DNA from 2 places in the Mycobacteroides franklinii genome. Region 1 is predicted to be linked to the other one. Evidence: predicted binding sites of a transcription regulator. Region 1 holds the regulator's gene; the other holds the start of a gene.

Region 1 (9,092 bases):
AACGCGGTCTGGGCGCCGATGGCGTGCTGCGCGTGACCACCGTGGGCGCCGCCCTGGAGGGCGGGGTACTGACCGAGAAACCTGCCGGGGTAGGCAGCGAAGACTGGTTCATGGACTACCGCAATGCGGACGGTTCGATAGCCGAGATGTGCGGAAACGGCGTGCGGGTGTTCGCCCATTACCTGCGTTCGGTGGGACTGGAACACCGCGATGAGTTCGTGGTCGCGTCGCTGGCCGGCCCGCGGCCGGTGCGCATCAATTCCTGGAGCCAACTCACGGCCGATATCACCGTCGACATGGGGCCGGTGAAGGAATTCGGTGCGGGTGAAGCCACCGTCGGCGGGCGCCGATTCTCTGGTTTGGCCATCGACGTGGGCAATCCGCACCTGGCCTGCGTGGATGCGGATCTGACCACCGAGCAGCTACGCATGCTCGATGTGGCCGCACCGGTCACGTTCGACCAGCAGCTGTTTCCCGACGGGGTCAATGTCGAGGTGCTGACGGCGCCGTCCGCGGGGCCGGCGGGCGCCGTGCACATGCGGGTTCATGAACGCGGTGTCGGTGAGACACGTTCCTGCGGAACAGGGACCGTTGCGGCCGCCTATGCGGCACTGCGACACCGTGGAGACCAGACCGGCGAGATCGTGGTCAACATCCCCGGTGGGCAGGTTCGGGTGACGATCACCGACGAATCCAGCTTCCTGCGCGGGCCTTCTATGTTGCTGGCCGATGGCGATATTTCTGACGAATGGTGGGGCGGCATTGGCGCCTGTGGATAATTCAGATGCGCTCGATGAGCCCGGGGTGGGAGCATCGGTAGCCAATATGCGTACGACACACCAAACGCCCACCGACGGCGAACTTGCGCTGGAAGACCGCGCCGCGCTCAAACGTGTGGCGGGGCTATCCACCGAACTCGCCGATGTCACCGAGGTCGAATATCGGCAGCTGCGCCTGGAACGGGTTGTGCTGGTAGGTGTCTGGACCGATGGGACCGCGCAGGAGGCCGATGCCAGCATGGCCGAGCTGGCCGCACTCGCCGAAACCGCCGGTTCGGAGGTGCTTGAAGGCCTGATTCAGCGTCGCCAAAAGCCGGATCCGGCAACGTATATCGGCTCCGGTAAGGCCATCGAGCTGCGTGAGATCGTGTTGGCCACCGGTGCCGATACCGTCATCTGCGACGGCGAGCTGAGCCCGGCGCAGCTGGTGGCGCTGGAGAAGGCGGTGAAGGTCAAGGTCATCGACCGGACCGCGTTGATCCTGGACATCTTCGCCCAACACGCCACCAGCCGCGAGGGCAAGGCTCAGGTGGCGTTGGCGCAGATGGAGTACATGCTGCCCCGGCTGCGCGGCTGGGGTGAATCGATGTCCCGGCAGGCGGGCGGACGGGCAGGTGGGGCCGGCGGCGGTGTGGGTACCCGCGGCCCCGGTGAGACGAAGATCGAGACCGACCGGCGCCGGATTCGCGAGCGAATGTCGAAGCTGCGGCGCGAGATCCGCGAGATGAAGACGGTGCGTGACACCAAGCGCAGCCGCCGGCTGGAAAGCGACACCCCGTCGGTCGCGATCGTCGGGTACACCAACGCCGGAAAGTCGAGCCTGCTGAACGCGATCACCGGAGCCGGGGTGCTGGTGCAGGACGCGCTTTTCGCCACCCTGGAGCCGACGACGCGACGCGGAACCTTCGACGACGGGCGCGAATTCGTCATCACGGACACTGTTGGCTTTGTGCGACACCTGCCCACCCAGCTGGTGGAGGCGTTCCGGTCGACCTTGGAAGAGGTGGCCGACGCGGACCTGCTGGTGCACGTGGTGGACGGCGCCGATCTGGCGCCGCTGGCACAGATCGAGGCGGTACGCGCGGTGATCGGCGAGGTTGTCGCGGACCACGATGCCTCGGCGGCGCCGGAGCTGTTGGTGATCAATAAGATCGACGCGGCGGGCGATCTGGCGTTGGCGCAGCTGCGTCGCGCGTTGCCCAAGGCGTTGTTCGTGTCGGCGCACACCGGAGACGGTGTCGCCGCGCTGCGTGAGGCCATCGCCGATGCGGTGCCGCGCGGAGATGTGCCCGTCGATGTGGTGATCCCGTACGAGCGTGGCGATTTGGTGGCCCGAATTCATACCGAGGGCCAAGTGCAATCCACCGAGCACCTGGCGGATGGCACACGGGTCGTTGGCCGGGTGCCGCACGCGCTGGCGGCTGTCCTCCTGGGCCGTTAGTAAGGGCTTTGGTCGCGCGGGACGAACCGCGGCGGGACGTGTGCCCGCACCGGCGGCGGCGTTCCCTCGAAGCGCTCGATTTGCACCAGCACGTGTTGGCCGGTGCAGCCCTGCGCCAACGACGAGGTTCCCGAGTCATCGGTCAGCACATTCGGATTGCCATGCGCGCAGGGCGAATCCGGGTCGGCGGGATCGATGGGGTCGAACCAGGCCCCCGTGGACAATTGCACGACCCGGGGACGTAGGCCCTCGTCGAGAACCGCCCCGGCCAGACAAGTGCCACGGTCGTTGAATACCCGCACCACGTCACCGTCGGCGATACCGCGTGTGGCGGCGTCGTCCGGGTGGATACGTAAGGGTTCGCGTCCCTGGACCTTCGATCCCTGGCTGGTGCGGCCGAAGTCGAGCTGGCTGTGCAGCCGGGTACGCGGCTGGTTGGCGATCAGATGCAGCGGAAAGTGTTCGGCCCGTTTTCCCTTGAGCCATTCGGTGGGCTCATACCAGCGGGGGTGTCCGCCGCAGTCGGCGTATCCGAACCCGTCGATAGTCTCCGAGAAGATCTCGATACGTCCGCTGGGGGTATGTAGTGGGTGCGCGTCGGGGTTCTCGCGGAAGTCCGACAGCAGGGTCAAACCGGGATCGGTCGGCAACTCCAGGGAGCCGCTGTCCCAGAATTCGTCGAAGGACGGCACCGGGAAATTCAGGGCGGCAGCCCATTCGGCGTAGATGTGGCGCAACCACTCGGAGGCGGTGCGCCCTTCGGTGAACTGCGCGCCGAACCCGAGCCGGTCGGCCAGCGCCGAGAACGTCGTGTAATCGTCCTGGGAGTTGGCATACGGCGGTGCCACAGCTTTCATCGCCACCAGCAACGGATCATTGCGGCTGCCGGAGAAGTCGTCACGCTCCAGGCTGGTGGTGGACGGCACCACGATGTCGGCGTGTTTGGCCATCGCCGTCCACACCGGATCGTGCACCACCACGGTGTCGACGCGGGCCAGCGCACGGCGCAGCCTGGGTAGATTCTGGTGGTGGTGGAAGGGATTTCCGCCCGCCCAGTACACACATCTGATATCCGGCAAGGTCAGTGTTTGGCCGTTGTATGCCAACGTCTCGCCGGGTCGCAGCAGTAGCTCGCTGATGGCCGCCACCGGGATGAACGTCTCGACGGGGTTGGGTCCCTGCGGGAAGGTCGGCAGCGGGCAACTCACCGGGGCCAGCCCGGGCTCGTTCATCGACCCGTAGCCATGTCCGAAACCGCCTCCGGGGATGCCGATCTGACCGAGCATCGCGGCCAAGGTGAGTCCCATCCATGGCGCCTGCTCGCCGTGGCGTACCCGTTGCAGCGACCAGCTGACGGTCACCAGGGTGCGCCCGGCCGCCATGCGGCGCGCCAAGCTGCGCAGCCCGCCGGCGTCCAGACCGCTGAGGTTCTGCGCCCATTCCGGGCTCTTGGGCACGCCATCGTCGGTGCCCAGTAGGTAGCGCTCGAATCGTTCGTGACCGGTGCAATAGGTGCGCAAGAAGGTCAAGTCCGCCAGGCCCTCGGTGGCGAGCACGTGTGCCAGCGCGAGCATGACCGCGACATCGGTTCCGGGAACTGGTGCGTGCCATTCGCATTCGCCGTCGATATCGTCGCGCAGTGGACTGAACGAGACGATGCGTCCACCACGGCCGCGGAACCGGTTGAGGGCATCGCGCGCGGGGTGGGCGGTGGTTCCGCCGTGGTTGACGCCCGTGTTCTTCAGGGCGATTCCGCCGAATGACACCAGCAGATCGGTGTTCTCGACGATGACATCCCAGGACGTTGACCTCTTGAACAGTCCGTCATGGGTTCCGATCACGTGCGGCATGATGACGCCGGTCGCACCGAGGCTGTACGAGTGACGGGAAAAGGTGTACCCACCAAGGAGTTTCAGGAATCGATGAACCTGGCTCTGCGCGTGGTGAAAGCGCCCCGCGCTGGCCCAGCCGTACGATCCGCCGTAGATGGCCTCGTTGCCGTGGGTGTCGACGATGCGCCGTAGCTCAGCGGCCAGCAGTTCGGTGAGCTCATCCCAAGACACCTCCACGTACTCGTCGGAACCGCGCGCCGCGCTGGGGCCGGGACCGTCGCGTAACCAGCCGCGGCGGACCGACGGCGCCGTCACCCGAGCCCGGTGCCGGATCGAGCCGGGGATGTTGTGCAGCAGCGGGGAAGGGTCGGTGTCTGTGTCCAAGGGGGTGACGCCGATCACTTCGCCGTCACGAACCTCGGGCGTGAATGCCCCCCAGTGGGTATGTGAAAGTGCCGGCCTGGTCACCCTGATCAGCCTAGGCTTTCTGTCCGTCGAAACCAGGTAGGCGAGTACCAACCGACCAGTGGGTTGGTATACATTCTGCCGAGTACGTAAACCCAAACCGGAAGGTGATCATGGCCGGCGCCGTCAAGTTCAAACGCACCATTTTCGAACCCGAGCACGAACTGTTCCGCGAGTCGTTCAAGACCTTCCTGGAACGGCATGCCGAGCCGTACCGGGAGGAGTGGGACGAGAACAAGATCGTCGACCGCTCGCTGTGGGTCGAGGCCGGCAAGCAGGGCTTTTTGGGCACTGACATGCCCGAGGAGTTCGGCGGCGGCGGCCTTGTCGATTTCCGCTACAACGCCATCATCGGCGAAGAGATCACCAAGGCTCGTCAGTCGGGTATCGGTTTCACTTTGCACAACGATGTCGCGGGTCCGTACTTCCGGGATCTGGCCAACGACGAGCAGAAGGCCCGCTGGTTCCCGGGATTCTGTTCCGGCGAGCTGATCTCGGCAATCGCGATGACCGAGCCGGGCACCGGTAGTGACCTGCAGGGCATCAAGACCCGCGCCGTCAAGGACGGCGATCATTACATTCTCAATGGGTCCAAGACCTTCATCACCAACGGCATCAACGCCGATCTGGTCATCGTGGTCGCACAGACCGACCCCGAGAAGGGTGCGCTGGGCTTCAGCCTCATCGTCGTGGAGCGCGGCATGGAGGGCTTTGAGCGCGGCCGCAAGCTCGACAAGATGGGCCTTGACGCACAGGACACCGCCGAGCTGTCCTTCACCGATGTCCGCGTGCCCGCCGCCAACCTGCTGGGTGACGAGGGCCAGGGCTTCATCTACCTGATGCAGAACCTGCCCCAGGAGCGCATGTCGATTGCCGTCGTCGCGGCCGCCGCGATGGAAACCATGCTTGAGGCGACCATCCAGTACACGTCCGAACGTAAGGCGTTTGGCAAGCCCATCAAGAGCTTCCAGAACAGCCGCTTTGTGTTGGCCGAACTCGCCACCGATGCCACGATGATCCGGATCATGGTCGACGAGTTCATCACGCTGCTCAACAAGAAGGAATTGAGTGTTGAGCAGGCAGCGATGGCCAAGTGGTACAGCACCGAGAAGCAGGTCCACCTGATCGACCGCTGCCTGCAGCTGCACGGTGGTTACGGCTTCATGCGTGAGTACCCGGTGGCCCGGGCGTACATGGACTCCCGTATCCAGACGATCTATGGCGGAACCACCGAGATCATGAAGGAGATCATCGGGCGTTCGCTCTAGTCGCCTATGCATATTCGTGACGCCACAGCCGCTGACGCGGCCGCGTGTGCGGCGATCTATGCCCCGTATGTGACCGATACGGCTATTTCGTTTGAGGAGGTGCCGCCGTCGGATGTCGTTCTTGCCGAACGCATCCAGACGGCGGCCCACCGCCACGCCTGGCTGGTCGCCGAGGATGGCGGGGAAATTCTCGGGTATGCCTATGCGGCGCCCTGGAAGGCACGCTCGGCCTACCGATGGGCCTGTGAGGTCAGCGTGTATGTCGATGGTGCGCGACGCCAGCGCGGCGCGGGCCGCCAGCTGTACACGGCATTGCTTGACCGGCTTCGCGATCTTGGTTACCGCACGGTGCTGGCGGGTGTCGTAGTGCCCAACGCTGCGAGCGAAAAGCTGCACCTGGCAATGGGATTCGAGCAGGTCGCGCTCTACCGCAGGATTGGCTACAAGCTGGGCAGCTGGCAGGACGTTGCGTATTTCCAGCTATTTCTGCCGCCCTCGGACGGTCATGCGGATGATGATTCCGCGCCCGGGCCACCGCCCGGACAGGCCTAGATCTTCCGGATAACGGTGACAACCTTGCCGAGGATGGCGGCGTCGTTACCGGGAATCGGTTCGAACAGCGGGTTGTGCGGCATCAGCCAGACCTGACCCGCCGTCCGCTTGAATGTCTTGACGGTCGCTTCGCCGTCGATCATCGCCGCCACGATATCGCCGTTGTCGGCGACGTTCTGCTGGCGAACCACCACCCAGTCGCCATCGCAGATCGCCGCGTCGACCATCGACTCACCGACGACCTTGAGCAGGAACAACGAGCCCTCGCCGACGAGCTCACGGGGGAGTGGGAACACATCCTCGACGGCCTCCTCGGCCAGGATGGGACCACCGGCCGCGATACGCCCCAGCACGGGCACGAATGTCGGTTCCGGCAGGTCGCCCGAGCCGATGACGTCGGTGGTGACCGATGCGCCGCGGGTTTCCTCGAGTCCTCGAACATCAACGGCGCGCGGACGATTGGGATCGCGCCGCAGGAATCCCTTCTGTTCGAGGGTGCGTAGCTGATGGGCGACCGATGAGGTGGAGGTGAGCCCGACGGCGTCTCCGATTTCGCGGATGCTCGGGGGGTAGCCCCGTTCATTCACCGATGCGCGGATGACCTCCAGGATGGTCCGCTGGCGCTCGGTCAGTGAACCGGTGGCGGGTCCCTTGCTGGGTGTATCGCTCATGGGCCCGAATCTAGACCTGTCGACGACATTTATCAAACATGTGTTCGATGCGTGTCGTGCATCCTGCCTGGCAGGTCGGCTGAGCGGCGCATCTGCACTGGTCAGAGGCGCTTGTCGGTGGTGAATGCTACAAATCGATCACATGTTCGGATATCGAACACATGATCGAGTACATTCGAACATAAGAGCGAACGGGCAAACCGATCGACAGGACAGGAAGGCATTGCAGATGAGCACAAACGTTCTCGCCACGCCACGTAGTTCTCACGTCCGCGCGAACACGACGCGCGAATGCGCGCCACAAGTACGGGCGTACAGCGCGGAATATCCGCGGACTCAGCGTCGGGCACTGCCGGTGCGCACGGTCGCTTACCGCCGGCCCGCCGGGCGGCCGGTCGCGTACCGGGGTACCGGTATCCGCGTCTCGGCCGCAGTTCATGGTCGCCGCCCCGTGAGCCTGAAAGCCACCCTTGTCGTCGCGGTGGGCGCTGCGGTCGCGACGATGTGGCTGTTGATGCTCGGCCAGGTCAGCGCCGCAGGAGTCGGTGGAGCGGGTGTGCCGGATCGTGTGGCGGTCGTTCAGGTCGCGCCTGGAGAGACCCTGGCTGACGTGGCCTCGCGTGTTGCGCCGGAGGCGCCGCGCTCAGCGGTGGTTTCCAAGATTCGTGAACTCAATGAACTCGACTCGGCGACAGTGCAAGCCGGTCAGACGCTGGTTTCTCCGGTCGGCTGATCGGCGCACGGACGTGACCTTCGGGCGTGCGGGAGCACGGGTATCCTCGACACCGGTCTGGGCGCGCTGCGCGGTGCGTCAGCCCGCCCGGGCCAACGACATGGAGTTCAGAACCGGCGAAGGAGCAGTAATGCACTGTCCGTTCTGCCGTCATCCTGACTCGCGCGTTGTCGATTCCCGTGAGGCGGACGAGGGCCAGGCGATACGGCGCCGCCGATCGTGCCCGGAGTGTGGCCGTCGTTTCACCACCGTGGAGACCGCTGTGCTGGCCGTGGTGAAGCGCAGTGGCGTCACCGAGCCGTTCAGTCGCGACAAGGTCATCAAGGGTGTGCGCCGGGCCTGCCAGGGCCGCGATGTCGACGACGATGCGCTGAATCTGCTGGCCCAGCAGGTTGAGGACGCCGTCCGGGCTGCCGGATCCCCGGAAATCCCTAGCAATGAGGTGGGCCTGGCGATACTCGGCCCGCTGCGCGACCTGGACGAGGTTGCATACCTGCGTTTCGCCTCGGTGTATCGAGGGTTCAGCTCCGCCGAGGACTTCGAACGTGAAATCGCCGCGCTGAGAGCGCATCGGGACGCGCCGACAGGATCCTGACCTGCCGGCGCGGTGTCGGTTGCGCTAATCCAATGTGAGCGATTGATCGGCGACGACGCGGCCACCGATCGTCACCCAGCCCTCAGGGCTCCACTGCGTGAGAATCTGCGATCCCTTGCCCTGATTGATGATCAGGTCGCGGCTCAACAAATCAGTCATCCGTGCCGCTACGGACCCAGTCGCTTCGTCCTCGCTGACCCCCAGGTCGGATGCGAACACCCGTGATCGCACCAGGCTGGCGTCGCGATCCTGCCACGCCCATACGCAATGCAACAGCTCGTCCGCATAGTCGGCGGGGTCGGCGGCCTCCACATCGGCAGGGGAGTCCGTTTCGTGGAAATCGGTCTCTGGGGCCCAATCGGACCGGGCCTGTATCCACGTGCGGTCGTCGTAGCTCACAGGTAGCACGCCCGCGGGTACCTGCAGGGTGTTGACCGGTGTTCCGCGTTCGCGCAGCCACCATGCGAGCCCCACTGTCGGATGCCCGGCAAAGGGAAGCTCGGCTGCCGGAGTGAAGATCCGTAGATGTGCGGTGTTGGATCCTTCGGCTGGAAGATCGACGAAAACTGTTTCGCTGAAACCTAACCGGGCAGCGATCTGCTGTCGATCCGGCGCCGCTACGTCGGCACCGTTGACGATCCCCAAGGGATTGCCGAAGTTGCCTGTCTCGTCGGTGAATACGCGTACAACCGCGACGTCAACGCTCATTCCTCGACTCTACGTCCCGCATGCGCTACCTGCGACGGTACCCGTGAA
Region 2 (9,092 bases), 140 kb from region 1:
GATGCACGCGGGGAAGGTATTCGGAGAGTTCGACTCGGACAGTTCGGTCATGATCGTACTGGAGGGGCAGCAGGAACTGGCCGACGAAGCGCACCGCTTCTACGACGAGATCATCAAGAAGCTTAAGGCCGATCCAACCCACATTCAGCACATCTCCGACTACTGGGGCGACCCGCTGACCGCCTCCGGCGCGCAGAGCGCGGATGGGAAATCCGCCTACGTACAGGTGAATCTCGCCGGCGACCAGGGCACCACCTTGGCGAATGAGTCCGTCGATGCCGTCCGCAAGATCATTGCCGAAACCCCCGGCCCCGCAGGCGTACAGGCCTATGTGACCGGCGGGACCGCCGCAAGCGCCGATACCGGCACGGCGGGCAACAAGAGCATGCAGAAGACGACACTGATCGCGGTCGGTGTTGTCCTGCTCATGCTGCTGCTCGTCTATCGATCGGTGATCACCACCGTCGTGGCGCTGGTGATCGTGGGGCTGGAGCTCACGGCGGGTCAGGGGGTGGTCGCGACACTGGGCAATCTCAATGTGATCGGGTTGTCCACCTACGCCGTCAGCATGGTCACCATGCTCGGCATCGCCGCCGGCACCGACTACGTGATCTTCCTCCTTGGGCGCTATCACGAGGCACGGCATCGAGGGGAAGACCGCGAAAAGGCTTTCTACACGGCATATTCGGGTGTTTCACACGTCATCCTGGGATCCGGGCTCACGATCGTCGGCGCGACGCTATGCCTCAGCTTGACCCGACTGCCGCTTTTCCGGTCGATGGGCGTGCCCTGCGCTCTGGTCATTTTGGTAATTGTCGCGGCCGCCCTGACACTGGCCCCCGCGGTGCTGGCATTGGGCAGCCGTTTCGGTCTGTTCGAACCCAAACGTAAATACGACGAAGGAGGCTGGCGACGCATTGGTGCGGCCGTGGTGCGCTGGCCCGGGCCAATTCTCGTCGTCACCTGCGGAATCGCCTTGGTGGGTCTACTCACCTTGCCGGGGTACACGCCGGGCTACGACGATCGGCAGTACATGCCCGACGACGTCCCCTCGAAGGTCGGGTATGCCGCGGCGGAACGGCATTTCTCGCCGGCCCGGATGAATCCCGAGATGCTCATGATCGAAGCCGATCATGATCTGCGTAATCCGTCAGACATGCTGGTCATCGACAGGATCGCCAAGACCGCATTCCATGCCCGCGGGGTGGGCCGGGTACAGGCGATCACCCGTCCGCTGGGAACACCCATCGAGCACAGCTCAATACCGTTCCAGATAGGTCTGCAGGGGGCCGGTCAGATTCAGAACATGAAGTACATGAAGGACCGCATGGCCGACATGCTGACCATGGCGGACCAAATGGGAACCTTGATCGGCACCATGGAGCGCGTGTACGGCATGATGCGCGAACTCACCGACATCATGCACGACATGACCGGCCAGATGAAGGTGATGCAAGGCAAGATGCACGACATGCGTGACCTGATGGCCACTTTCGACGACTTCTTCAGGCCGATTCGCAACTACTTCTACTGGGAGAAGCACTGCGCCGACATCCCGATCTGCTGGGCGTCCCGAACGGTCTTCGATGCCCTCGACGGTGTCGACGCGATGGTCGAGGACATGGACGGCATGCTGGTGAACATGGACAAAGTCGATGTCCTGATGCCACGCATGCTCGCCGAATTTCCACCCATGATCGCGATCATGAAGTCCATGCACGGCACGCTGCTGACCATGCACAGCACCATGTCCGGGATCATGAACCAGATGGATGAGAGCACCAAGAACTCCACCCTGATAGGCAAGTACTTCGACCAGGCCAAGAACGACGACTCGTTCTATCTGCCACCAGAGGTGTTCGACAACCCCGACTTCAAGCGTGGTCTGAAGATGTTCCTCTCCCCGGACGGGAAGGCCGTCCGGATGACCGTCTCGCATCAGGGCAACCCCGCCTCGGTAGAGGGAATCGCGACCGTCGGCAATATCAAAGAGGCAGTGGCGGATTCGATCAAAGGCACACCGCTGGAGAACGCCAAGATCTTTCTGGGCGGCACCGCCGCGACAAACAGAGATCTACAGGAAGGGGCAAAGTACGACCTCATCCTCGCGGGCATCGCGTCCCTCTGCCTGATCTTCATCATCATGCTGCTGGTCACCGGCAGTGTCGTCGCGGCACTTGTCATCGTCGGTACCGTCGCGGTGTCGCTCGGCGCGTCCGTCGGTGTCTCGGTATTGATTTGGCAGGACCTATTGGGCATGGACCTGCATTGGTTCGTGGTCCCGCTATCGGTGATCATCCTGCTGGCCGTGGGCTCGGACTACAACCTGCTGCTCATCGCCCGCTTCAAAGAAGAACTCCACGGTGGACTCAAGACCGGCTTCATCCGGGCCATGGGCGGCAGCGGCAAGGTGGTCACCAACGCCGGCCTGGTGTTCGCATTCACCATGTGCGCCATGGTCGTCAGCGATCTGCGCATCGTCGGGCAGCTCGGCACCACGATCGGGCTGGGTCTGCTCTTCGACACCCTGATCGTGCGGTCGTTCATGATGCCGTCCATCGCCGCCCTACTGGGCCGTTGGTTCTGGTGGCCGCTGCAAATCCGCACGCACGGAACGGCGCGGGTTCGATGACGAAAAACTCGGCGATTCAACGACAACGGACATCCGGGCGTCTCAACAGATCACTGGACGTCGCAATCCTGGAGGCCGCGTTTGTCACGCTCGCCGAGCAGGGCTATGACGCGATGAGCATGGATGAAATCGCCACGCGCGCCGGCGTGGGTAAGGCCGCGATCTATCGCCGCTGGTCCTCCAAGGCGGCGCTCACCGCAGACGCTATCTTGCATGGGCGACCCTCCCTGGGGAAGCTCGATGAGGTACCGGACACCGGGAGCCTGCGCAGTGACTTGCATTCTCTGTACGAGGCAAGGGATTTCAACGACGACCACATCCTCACGGGCAACCTGCTTGCCGGGATCATCGCCGAAGCCGTCAACGAACCGACCCTGGCCGCCGCCCTCGACGATCTGTTGGTTTCCCAATCCCAGAAACGGATGGAGCTCGTGTTCGCGCGTGCGGTCGAACGCGGCGAGATAGCGCAGGGTCGCGACTTGTCGCTCGTCTACGACATTCCGTTGGGCCTGAGCCTGACCGCGGCCCTCAAAAGGACCGTCATCGACGAGAGATACATGCGCCGTATGGTCGACGAGGTGATCCTCCCCCTGGTGCAGGCTCCCATCCCCCCTACGTGATACTCCCCCGCCGTGTCACGGGACCGCGGCGGGGTCCGCCGGCTTACTAGTCGCCAAATCCACCGCTTGCCTTGACACCACCGGAAGCACCGGCGCCCCCCATTCCGCCGGACATCCGCGGTCCACGCGCACCGGACATCGACGGCGGCAGCCGGTTCCCGCGCGACACATTCAATGCGGGCAACTGCCCCGGTGCGACCACCGGACCGTAGGGAGCCGGACCGGGCGGTGGCAACTCTGCCGACGCCGGTGCGGCGAGCCCGGCGGTGAGCCCCGTCAAAACCACCGCCACAGACAGCACCCGAATCATCGAGCGACTCCCTCGCCCGTTCCATGCGGGTCCTCCAACTGCCCGCCGGTCATTCCACCGCTGATGCGATGGGTGTATCCCGCCTCGAGCCCGGCCGTAACCTGCGCGCCCCGGCCCGGGCGAGGCAACAGTCCAAAGGCCGGCTGCGACGGCGTGGCCGCATGGTTGTTCGGCGCCCCGCCCGGGACCGCTACCGGCACCGCGGGCATCGGGTTTATCGGTACCGGTTCAGCCGCTGCGACCGCCGCAGGTGCCTGCCATGTCCCGAGGACCAAAAGAATTGCTACACAGTATGTTCGCATTGTCAGATCCTGATCGGATCGCCATAGATCGCGAACTCGGTGTGACCGGTCTCGGTAGATACACGCAAGGAGGCAAAGGACCGGACGGTGACATCGCCTCCGCACGCGTCGGCTTTCAGATGGACGTTGTCCAGATCCAAGGCTCCGGTGTTGCCCCGCGACAACACCATATTGCCCAGCGGCAAGTTGACGATGACGCCCGGTTGCAACACGGTTTGTACAAAGCCGCTGACTCCGGCGCTACCCCCGACGCCCACCGTTTGCAGGGGAAGCACACCAAGGTTCACCGACGGCGCGACGCCGGCGGATCCGCCGATCTGCAACCCTGAGGACACATCGGACTGACAGCCAAGTTGGTAGCCGATGAGAAAGAGGCTATCGGTGATGGGGTTGGTGCCACCGGTCGCGGTTGCGGTACCCGAGAGCGTGACGAAGGCCTCCCTGGAGTTGGTGGCCGCCGCCAGATTGGGCACCGAATTCACACGTTCGTTGTCCAACCGGATCTCCAGACGCCATCCGTCCCGCGTGGTCCTCGAATACAACTGCGACGCCATGTCGACGGGCTCCGCGATGGCGTTGACCGCTTCCGTCAAGCCAAATACGGCCACCAGAAGACCTGTGGCGATGAGGCGGGCAATCATGAGATCCACCACTGCGCCCGCGAGCCGGGTGCCGCTAGGGATGGGAGAGACAGCGCATCGCGGCGCACGTTCATCAACAACAAAAATTTATAGATACAGGCAGAGATCACCACAAGAAACGGTCCAATCAACGGATATGGAGCCGGCCAGGCGCACGGAAAAGACGCCCTGCACGGCTAGTGAGGGTTTGCAGATGCACACGACGGCAGCGATGACCGTCCGGCAACCCTCAGCGCCGATTGATTCGTAAGTGCAGAAGCCTTTGTCGCCCAAAATTTTCCGGGCCTCGTGAAATCACCGCGCCACGTCGCGACATCAACACAATCAGCAGCGCAGCGCCGCCAAGAGAAATGATCGATACGGCATGAGGCAGCCAGACCGGCTCACCAACCAGCCCGAGGCGAAGACGAGTGGCTGCCACGCCGTGCTGCACCAGTTCCCAGTGATGGGCCTCAACGGTGTCATATAAGGACACCGGGGCGGTAGCGTCCGCCAAATGCGAACTCTCGCCCGGCAATAGGCACGCGCCCCCGACCAACAAACACAAAATCGCCAGCACGGCTGCGGAATACAGCTGGTACTTAGGTACCCCGCGACCAGACATACCGACGATGGTACCAGGAAGATTTTCGGAACTACGGGGCTAGATACATTTCGTTCTCGAAATACCTTCTGTCACAGCGGTTTCTAGCGTAACAATGTCAGCGGTTTTGTCGGTGACTGTCCTTACGATGCACGTATGAGTTCGATCGAGGTGTTGGAGGCGGCGGTTGATGTCTTCTGCGCTGACACTTTGGATGGACTCTCGAACGCTGAGCTGCTGGCGGTGTTGGCGCGGGTGGAGGTGGCCCAACGGCGGCTCACCTCTGCCTCACACGCCGGGATTGCGCAGTTGGTGCGGCAGGCGTCCCCAGTGGAGTTGGGTGGGACGTCGCATGCGGATGTGTTGTCCCGGCGCCTACATATCAGTAAGGGTGCGGCGCGGCGCCGGATCGCCGATGCGCAGCAGTTGGCGCCGCGGCGGGCGTTGACCGGTGAGGTGTTGGCGCCGCAGCTGCCGAATGTGGCTGCGGCCCTTGAGCGCGGCGATATTGGTGAGGAGCATGTGCGGATCGTTCGGCAGTTCTTTGACCGGTTGCCGGTGGTGGTGGATGCCCCGACCCGGGAGGCGGCCGAACAACAACTTGCCGCGATGGCGTGCCAGTTTCGGCCCGAACAGCTGCGTACCGGTGCCGAACGGATGATGGCGTTGTTGAATCCGGACGGGGAATTCTGCGAGGCGGATCGGGCGCGGCGCCGCGGGGTCAGCATCGGACACCAAGGCTTCGACGGCATGTCCCCGATTTCGGGTTTGTTGGATCCGGAGACGCGGGCCTATCTGGATGCGGTGTTTACGAAACTGGCCGCCCCCGGCATGTGCAACCCGACTGACCAATCCCCACAAGTGGATGGGGAGCCGTCACCGGAAGCTGCCGATCACGACACCCGCACCCCGGCGCAACGCAACCACGACGCACTGCGCGCGTGCCTGCGATCCACCTTGGCGTCCGGGGAATTGGGTTCGCATCATGGCCTACCGGTCACCGTCATCGTCACCACCACCTTGCGAGAGTTGGAATCAGCAGCCCGGATCGCCACTGCCGGCGCCGACACCCGCCTGCCTATGCCGGACCTGATCCGCATGGCATCGCACGCTCACCACTACTTGAGCATCTTCGATGACGACGGGCGCCCCCTGTATTTGGGACGTGCCAAGCGGATCGCCTCACCGAATCAGCGGATCGTGTTACACGCCCACGACCGTGGCTGCACCCACCCCGGCTGCAGCGTGCCCGGATATCTCTGCGAGGTCCACCACCTCACCGAATGGGCCGAGGACGGACCCACCGACATCGACAACCTCACCTTCGCCTGCGCACCACACCACCGCCTGCTCAACCACGGCTGGAACACCCGAAAACGCACCGACGGCACCACCGAATGGATACCCCCACCACAACGCGATATTGACGACCTACGCACCATGAATCTGGAACTCCCCACACCTCAACCGGATTGAGGCGTTGCGTCAGCTCAGAGCCGCGCTCTATTCCCTACCTAGCCGCCTGAGCCACGAAACGTGCCACCGCACCGGGGTGCGCCGCGGGATGGGTATGCAGGTAGGACGCGTGTATCCGCCCGTTCCGCGCCACAATGCCCTCGCGACGGATGCCGTCGACAGCGCTCCAGGCCCAGGCGGGCTGCCGCACTCCGCCACGGTAGTCGACCGTGGTGCGGTGAAATTCGTGACCGCTCAGTCGCTCCCCCTCCGTGAACAGCACTGAGCCGGTCACCGCCACCGCATCGCGGTAGCCGAGCGTGAGCGAGTCCGTGAAGCGCGCCTGCGCGTCCAATACCCCGCACATCGGTGCACCATCGAGGTCTGCGCACAGGTAGGTGAGCCCGGCACACTCCGCATGTATCGGTCCCAACATGTCACGAACCTGTTGACGCAGTGGCTCATTGGATGACAAGTCAGCGGCGAATTGTTCTGGGAATCCGCCGGGTAGCACCAGGGCCGCCGTATCGGCCGGCAGCGAATCCGAACGTGGATCGAATTCGGCAACCACCGCTCCCGCGGCGGCCAAGAGTTCGCGATGCTCGGCGTATCCGAAGGTGAACGCCTGACCCGCGGCCAATGCCACCACCGGCTCCCCCGCCACCGCAGTGCCCATCACATCCGCCGGGTTCCATACGGCTGCCGTCACATCACTGCGGGCAGCGGCGACAATCGCGGATACATCCACGTGTGCGGCGACAAGCTCTGTCATGGCGGCTATCGCATCGAGTGCGGCCTGGCCGTGCTCGACTGCCGTCACCAGTCCCAGATGCCTTGAAGGAACAGATAATTCTTCGGTACGAGGCAGCGCTCCGAACACGCAGAGCCCAGCACGATCCGCCGCCGCGGTGAGAATCTCGCGGTGTCGTTCCGACCCGACCCGATTCAGGATCACACCGGCGATCCTGATCCCAGCCTCGGCGGCGTGCACCACAAAGCCGTGTAACAGCGCGGACAGGCTCTGGCTGTACCCCTTCGCGTCCACCACCAACACGACCGGTGCCCCGAGCAGGGCCGCAACCTCGGCGGTGGACCCCTTTGCGTCGCTGACCCGCCCGTCGAAAAGCCCCATAACCCCTTCGATGACAGCGATATCGGTGCCGCGGCTACCGTGGCCGAATAGCGGCCCGATCAGGTCGCTGTGCACCAGCACGCTGTCGAGATTGCGACCAGGTCTGCCAGTCGCCAGGGTGTGGTATCCGGGATCGATATAGTCCGGGCCCACCTTGAACGGCGCCACCCGATGGCCGGCACGCCGCAGTGCGCCCATCAAACCCGTTGCCACCGTGGTCTTTCCGCTCCCGGATGCGGGTGCGGCAATGACCACAGCGGGAACGCTAGCGGACACCACGCTCAACGGACTACCACGCCATCACCATTCGATACCGCGCTGGCCCTTGCGGCCCTGGTCCATCGGATGTTTGACCTTCGTCATCTCGGTCGCCAGATCGGCGGCATCCAGAAGCTGCTGCGGTGCGTCACGCCCGGTGATGACCACATGTTGCATGCCTGGCCGGGAGCGCAGCACCTCGACCACTTCGTCCACGTCCACCCATCCCCACTTGAGCGGATAGGTGAACTCATCCAGCACGTAGAAGCCGTGTTCTTGCGCCGCCAGTCGCCGCGCGATTTCAGCCCATCCGGCTGCCGCGTCCGCGGCATGGTCCGTCTCGGTTCCCGCCTTGCGCGACCAGGACCACCCCGATCCCATCTTGTGCCACTGCACCGAGCCGCCGATCCCGTGCTCGTCGTGCAACTTGGCGAGCTCACCGAAGACCGACTCCTCGCCCACTCGCCACTTGGCGCTCTTCACGAACTGGAACACCGCGACATCGGCACCGTGATGCCAGGCCCGCAGTGCCATGCCAAAAGCGGCGGTGGACTTGCCCTTTCCCGCCCCGGTGTGCACTGCGAGAACCGGCGCGTTGCGTCGCGCCTTCGTGGTGAGTCCGTCCTCCGGTACCACCGATGGTTGCCCCTGTGGCATGCGAACCTCCTCCGCTATCTCATGCGGCGGTCGCGCCGCGCACCACGCCGGCGAGCCGGTCGGCGTTCAGATGGTCCAGCTGCATCACCGGCGCATCGAGCTGCTGGGCCAGCGTGACCGCCAGATCCATCCTCACGAACGATGTCTCACAGTCGATCACCACACAGGCAACCTGTTCTGCACGCAGCATTCCCGCGGCACGACGAGTGCGCCCCAAGGGATCCGGCCCTCCGGTAGCGCGGCCATCGGTGAGTACCACGACCAGCGCGCGACGGTGCGGGTCACGACCACGCTCGCGTGCCACCAAGTCACGCGCGGCCAGAAGTCCTTGCGCCAGCGGCGTCTTGCCGCCGGTATCGAACTGCTGCAGCTTGCGCCCGGCGATATGCGTCGAACTCGTCGGCGCCAACAGCATCGCGGCTTCTTGACCCCGGAAGGTGATGACTGCGACCTTGTCACGGCGCTGATAGGCATCGCGCAGGAGAGACAACGTCGCTCCGCT

The links. Region 1 encodes LexA, which represses DNA repair genes until DNA is damaged. Its sites were predicted from a motif close to CGAACANNTGTTCG; they were not measured.
Region 2: a site for LexA is predicted at 5,044-5,057, ahead of BKG76_RS23785 (HNH endonuclease signature motif containing protein). Genes of this name have one in related genera too.

Annotation. Positions count from the first base shown of each region.
Region 1 covers NZ_MLIK01000027.1:2,521-11,612, reverse strand. Annotated here, with positions in the region: gene dapF (diaminopimelate epimerase) at 1-779, shown strand, start outside; gene hflX (GTPase HflX) at 826-2,220, shown strand; gene BKG76_RS23105 (molybdopterin-dependent oxidoreductase) at 2,217-4,520, opposite strand; gene BKG76_RS23100 (acyl-CoA dehydrogenase family protein) at 4,631-5,785, shown strand; gene BKG76_RS23095 (GNAT family N-acetyltransferase) at 5,792-6,337, shown strand; gene lexA (transcriptional repressor LexA) at 6,334-7,008, opposite strand; gene BKG76_RS23085 (LysM peptidoglycan-binding domain-containing protein) at 7,238-7,741, shown strand; gene nrdR (transcriptional regulator NrdR) at 7,872-8,336, shown strand; gene BKG76_RS23075 (PhzF family phenazine biosynthesis protein) at 8,361-9,044, opposite strand.
Region 2 covers NZ_MLIK01000027.1:140,149-149,240, forward strand. Annotated here, with positions in the region: gene BKG76_RS23760 (MMPL/RND family transporter) at 1-2,632, shown strand, start outside; gene BKG76_RS23765 (TetR/AcrR family transcriptional regulator) at 2,629-3,252, shown strand; gene BKG76_RS23770 (hypothetical protein) at 3,299-3,562, opposite strand; gene BKG76_RS23775 (hypothetical protein) at 3,559-3,864, opposite strand; gene BKG76_RS23780 (MspA family porin) at 3,867-4,505, opposite strand; gene BKG76_RS24695 (hypothetical protein) at 4,735-5,022, opposite strand; gene BKG76_RS23785 (HNH endonuclease signature motif containing protein) at 5,245-6,564, shown strand; gene BKG76_RS23790 (cobyrinate a,c-diamide synthase) at 6,599-7,930, opposite strand; gene cobO (cob(I)yrinic acid a,c-diamide adenosyltransferase) at 7,976-8,590, opposite strand; gene BKG76_RS23800 (VWA domain-containing protein) at 8,610-9,092, opposite strand, start outside.